One region of the Gilliamella sp. Imp1-1 genome, then DNA from elsewhere that is predicted to be linked to it. Evidence: riboswitches for the same ligand, from Rfam matches in the RefSeq annotation. Region 1 holds a riboswitch; the other holds the start of a gene.
What was found. A riboswitch is a leader RNA that binds a small molecule or an ion and turns the genes downstream of it on or off. The one in region 1 is predicted to bind thiamine pyrophosphate.
Positions count from the first base shown of each region.

Region 2: it holds a riboswitch for thiamine pyrophosphate, as region 1 does, so the genes downstream of both, thiM (hydroxyethylthiazole kinase) here and thiB (thiamine ABC transporter substrate binding subunit) in region 1, are expected to answer to the same signal.

Region 1 covers NZ_LZHK01000001.1:1,604-4,802, forward strand. Annotated here, with positions in the region: gene A9G38_RS00020 (hypothetical protein) at 1-878, shown strand, start outside; TPP riboswitch at 1,101-1,209, shown strand; gene thiB (thiamine ABC transporter substrate binding subunit) at 1,250-2,245, shown strand; gene thiP (thiamine/thiamine pyrophosphate ABC transporter permease) at 2,260-3,199, shown strand, end outside.
Region 2 covers NZ_LZHK01000114.1:28,474-31,672, forward strand. Annotated here, with positions in the region: gene trpS (tryptophan--tRNA ligase) at 1-232, shown strand, start outside; gene trkA (Trk system potassium transporter TrkA) at 341-1,702, shown strand; TPP riboswitch at 1,741-1,842, shown strand; gene thiM (hydroxyethylthiazole kinase) at 1,907-2,692, shown strand; gene thiE (thiamine phosphate synthase) at 2,705-3,199, shown strand, end outside.

The DNA of each region.
Region 1 (3,199 bases):
TTGGTTCAGATACCACTTCGTCTAGCTCTGTTGATCGTATGATTGATAATCCAACACCAAATGAAATAAAAGTGATTATTGATGGAAATGAATTAAACATTCCAGCAAAATCAAGTGTGAATTATACATTTGAATACGGTAAGCATACACTGTCTTACGGTAATCAATCATTAAATTTTATAGCTAAACCTTCAACAACTAATAGTTCAGGATTAATTAATCCTACTCAAAGTAATTATTATTTATTAACAACTTTCTATACAACTTCAAATGTGAGTGATGAAACTTACGATAAGTTGATAGCTAAATATTTAAATTCAGTTCCAGTAATTATTAAAGGTGAACAGCAAGAGCTTGAACTACCAGTTAAAGTTATTAATGATGTTTTTATTGAGCGTCAAAAAGATTTTTGGGATTATTCAGTAGATGAGCCTTATCCAGATGAAGTAACTTTACGAGGGAAAGGGCAATTTCAATCTCGAAAAATCAAATTATTCCGAGAAGATGGCTTTATTGAAGCTTTAAAAGCAGAAGGGCTTAATGAAAAAGTTGATTTTATAAATGAACATCCTAAATTTTCTGAGCTTAAAAAATATACTATACCAAATATTCAGCTAGATGCTATTGCTTGTAAGAAAGGTCGCGAATTTGTAGAAACGCAGTTAAATGATTGGAATAAGCTTTTTACTCTGACAGGTAAAGATTTAGCCTTGTTATACAAACAGTTAACATCGTCTGAAACTTTTCACACGAAACATGCCATCATAAAAGAATGTACGAAAGCAGAAGATTCAAATCAAAGCTATCAGTTCGCTACAAGAGAACTTGATGGGGCATTCGATGAAACTAAACAACTTAATTTTTTTATAACTCAATAAACTAATTTAAGTAAAGGTAAACATTTAACCAAATTGGTAATAGTTGCCTCTCCTTTATAATATAAGCGCCATATCTTTTGTCAGTGATAAGGCGTTTGTTTTTTTTCATGTATATTCTTTATAGCCGTTTTTTAAACTTCATAAATAAAGCGAGTTGTTCCTACATTAAATTTTTATCACTTCCGATGTTTACAATCTTCATACTAACCTCTAAACTAATCGATGTTCTCAACGGGGTGCCCTGAAGGGCTGAGAATGTTAGATAGAATAACATAACCCGCCGAACCTGAACTGGATCATGCCAGCGGAGGGATTTGAGTTATTGCACTTGCTCAAACCTTTTGTCTTTTATTTGCTATTTTGGAGGCAAAATGTTTTGTAAAAAATTGTTATTATCCTTGGTATTTTCGGTACCTTTTATGGCAAATGCTGCCAATGTAAAACCAACCTTAACTGTTTATAGTTATAATTCCTTTATTTCAGAATGGGGACCGGGAAGAGCAATTGAGAAAGGTTTTGAAGCACAGTGTAACTGTGAACTTGAGATTGTTACATTAGGCGATGGAGTAGCGGTTTTAAATCGAATGCGGCTTGAAGGTGATAGAACTAATGCTGATGTAATTTTAGGATTAGACAATAATCTTTTAGAACAGGCAAAACAAGCCAAAATAGTTATACCTCATCAAATCACTAAACCAGATAATTTAAATACCAACTGGTGGGATAGTGATTTTATGCCTTATGATTTTGGTTATTTCGCTTTTATTTATGATCAACAAAAAATCAGTAATCCACCACACAGCATGCATGAGTTAGTAGATAATAAAGCCAACTGGAAAATTATCTATCAAGACCCACGAACCAGCACTCCTGGGTTAGGTTTATTATTTTGGGTGAAAAATATATATGGTGATGATGCCGCATCTGCATGGGAGAAAATAGCAAAAAATACTGTGACAGTGACTAAAGGTTGGGGTGAAGCTTATGGCCTATTTTTAAAAGGCGAAGCTGATTTTGTGCTTAGTTATAGCACTTCGCCAGTTGCACATATTATGAATGATAATGATCATCGTTATGCTGCTGCTATTTTTGACGAAGGGCATTATCGCCAAGTCGAAGTTGCGGGTATTACTAAGTATAGTCAGCATCCCGAATTGGCACGTGCTTTTTTACAATATTTATTAACGCCTGATGTACAACGTCAATTTGCTGAAAAAAATTTCATGTATCCGATTATTAATATAACGTTGCCTGAAGCTTTTCAGCAAATTAAACCAGTCAATAAAGCCCTCGAGTTTGATGCCAAGCAAGTTAAAAATAATCAAAAGAGCTGGGTGCGTGAATGGAAATCCACCATTAGTAAATAGTTTTATTCAGTATAATGTTGAAATTAAGAACGTTAATCCCTGGCATTAGTGCTGCAAGCTTGATTTTAGTTGTATTAGGTTCAGCACTATTTGCGCTTTGTTTAGTTGCTTTTGAGTCTAATAATTTAACTGTCTATTTTGATAGTTATTTATTACATGTTATTTGGATAACAATATTTCAAGCAACGTTATCAACATTGCTATCTGTGTTATTGGCAATATTGATGGCTAAAGCCCTATCGATAGTCAATTTTTGGGGTAAAAATCTATTGCTACGCATTATGCCTATCACGTTTATATTTCCTACGTTGGTTGTGGTAACGGGGTTATTATCTGTTTATGGGCAACATGGTTTATTAGCGTCGTTTTGTCATTATTTAGGTTTGCCTTTTGTGATATCCATTTATGGTTTAAAAGGTATTTTATTGGCACATATATTTCTTAATTTCCCTTATGCTTGTTGCTTGTTTTATCAAACCTTAAATAGTGTACCAGTCGAACACAAACAATTAGCTGCTCAATTGAATTTTTCGAGTTTTACTTATTTTAAATTGGTGGAATGGCCACTATTGCGTCGACAGTTGCTACCTATGGCATCGCTAATCTTTATGCTTTGTTTTTCTAGCTTTGCTATTGTATTGGCACTAGGTGGTGGACCTAAATATACCACACTTGAAGTTGCCATTTATCAATCCATCCGTGAATTTGATTTGATACAAGCCGTGCTTTTAGCATGTTTGCAGTTGGTTTGTTGTACTTTTTTTATGGGGTTGATGCAAAAGTTTAATTATAGCTATAAATTTAACACTCACTATGTTAAGCAAAGTTATCGTTTACCTGTTTCGTTTAGCTTAATTTTGTCGAGTTTTGTTATTATTGTTATTGGTGCATTATTTATTTTGCTACCCATCATAACTATATTAATAAAAGGTATTTATTTTTTTCAGTGGTCAT
Region 2 (3,199 bases), on a different contig from region 1:
TAAGCCTATCAGCGAACTTGAAAAAGAGTTCGAAGGCAAAATGTATGGCCACCTTAAAACCGAAGTAGCAACACAAGTCATTGATATGCTAACTACACTTCAAGCGAAGTATCATCAGTATCGAGATGATGAAAGTTATCTAATTTCAATAATGCAAGAAGGGGCAGAAAAAGCACGCTCAAAAGCCGAACCAACTTTGAAAAAAGTTTATAATGCAATCGGTTTTGTATAATTGAAGAATTAATAACTGATTGTTACTAAAAATAAAACAGTATGCAATGGCTTTAAGATACAAGGAAAATGGGTAACGATTAAAGCCATTTAAATATACAGGTTAGTTATGAAGATTATTATTCTTGGTGCAGGACAAACAGGTAGTGCGCTTGCTGAATATCTTGTCACTGAAAAACAAAACGATGTCACGGTGATTGATGAAAATTATGATAAATTACAATCACTACAAGAACGTTTTGATTTACAGGTGATTTGCGGAAAATCATCTTACCCACAAGTTTTAGAAAGTGCTGGTGCTGAATCAGCTGATATGCTTGTTGCTGTAACTAACTCTGATGAAGTCAACATGATGGCCTGCCAAATTGGGCATGTCATGTTCAATATTCCACAAAAAGTTGCGCGCATTAGATCACCTGAATACAATAACGAAAACTACCCTCTTTTCAATAAAGATTGTATTAATATCAATCATATCATTGCTCCAGAAAACCTTATCACCAACCATATTAGTCAATTAGTACAATATCCTGGTTCGCTACAATTTGCATCTTTTTACGACAATCGTGTCTGTTTGGTTGCCGTTACCGCTTATTATGGCGGTGCTTTAGTAGGTAGTGAATTATCAGAACTCAAAGAACATTTACCACATGTTGAAGCTCGAGTAGTAGCTATTTACCGTAAAAACCGTTTTATCCGACCGCTTGGTTCAACACTTATAGAAGCGGGCGATATGGTCTACTTTATAACGCCACCCGTTAATATCAAAGCAGTGACCAGTGAGTTACAACGGTTAGAAAAACCATATAAACGAATAATTATCAGCGGCGGCGGTGGTGTAGCTGTCGCTCTAGCAAAACGTTTAGAAAATGACTATCAAGTCAAATTAATTGAGCGGAATGCCGAACGAGCCGAATTAATTGCCGAGCAACTCGTTAATACAACAGTATTACATGGTGAATCATCGGACCAAGAATTGCTCTCACAAGAACAAGTTGAGCTTACTGATCTATTTATCGCTGTTACCAGTGATGATGAATCCAATATCATGTCTTCTATGTTAGCCAAAAGAATGGGAGCAAAAAAAGTAATTGTACTAATTCAACGCCAAGCCTACCTTGAACTAATTAATGATAGTGTGATTGATATTGCGATTTCTCCACAACACGCCACAATATCTGAGCTATTAAGCCATGTTAGACAAACTGGGGTTGTTAAAGTTGTTTCATTAAGACAAGGGGAATCCGAAATTGTCGAAATTATTGCCAATGGTAATAGTGAAACATCAAGACTAGTTGGCAAAAATATTAATGGCTTAAAACTCCCATCGGGTGCAACCATCGGAGCTGTAGTGCGTGGAGAAGATGTTATTATCGTTAATACTGATTTAACCATTGAAGACAATGATCATCTAATCATCTTCTTACCAGATAGAAAAGCAATTACTGATATTGAAAGATTATTACAATAGCTTGTTAAAAACAGATAATCAGTTCATAATAAAAAAATCATTTTGACTCGGGGTGTTTTTTGTCTAAACAAAAAACTGAGATTTCACCCGTTGAACCTGATCTGGATTATACCAGCGTAGGGAAGTCTAAGCCATAAAAGCCTTAAATTGGCAAATTCTTCCCGACATTTATAGAATTAATAAATCAGTAAGAAAGGAAGAAATATGTCAGTAACCAAATCATTCCAAATTACCCAAACCGCTCCTTTTATCAATCATATAAAACAAAAACGCCCACTAGTGCATTGCATTACTAATGATGTAGTCCAAAACTTTACCGCCAATGTGCTACTTGCTATTGGTGCATCTCCTGCAATGGTGATTGCCGAACAAGAAGTTGCTGAATTTGTCAACATTGCCGATAGCTTATTGATTAATATTGGCACTATTCACAGCAACACAGCCCAAAGTATGCTATTAGCGGCCGCCAAGGCACAGCAAACACAAACTCCATGGGTACTCGATCCTGTTGCTGTAGGAGCTGCACTTAATTATCGAACTGAAATTGCACATCAATTATTATCATTTAATCCCACAGTAATACGAGGTAATGCTTCAGAAATATTAGCACTAAATGGTCAAAAATCTTTCTCAAAAGGCCCCGACGGTCAAGACACAACTCAATCAGCTTTAAACGCTGCCCAAGAGCTTGCGCAAAAATATCAAACTATTGTCGCAATGACGGGCGATGTTGACTACATAACTAACGGAAACAGCACATATAGTATAACTGGAGGTGATATTGCTTTAACAAAAGTAACAGGTACAGGATGTTCATTATCTGCAATGGTAGCGGCTTTCATAGCTAATTCGCCTGACCCATTATCAGCCACTGCCTGTGCATGTTTTATGATGAAAAAAGCTGGTGAGCTAGCTAATAAACAACAAGGACTGGGGACTTTCTCGATATCACTATTAGATCAACTCTCAACATTTAATCCATCGCTTTAATAAGGAAATCAGATGAAAAAACAACTGGATTTAACCCTCTATTTAGTCCTTGATCCATTATTATGCGGCGGCATTAATGGCATGGTAAACACCACCAAAATTGCTGTTTCAAATGGTGTGACTGCAATACAGTTAAGATCTGAACATGAATTTAGCGGTAAAGATTGGTACTACGCTGCCTTAGCATTGAAAGAAGCATTAAGCGACACCTCTGTTCCACTATTTATTAATGATCATGTAGATATTGCTTTAGCGGTTGATGCCGATGGTGTCCATATTGGACAAAGTGATTTGCCTGTTGATGTAGCTCGACAACTTATCGGCAAAGATAAATGGTTAGGTCTTTCGGTAACTAACCAACAACAACTTAAAGCAGTTCCTTGGCAGCAGGTTAATTATATTGGCATAGGGCCTATCTTCCCAACCATAACCAAAAAAAATGCAACGGTAGCAATAGGAACAGAACAATTAACTGAATTAGTCAAACTAAAACAGTGCCCAGCTGTT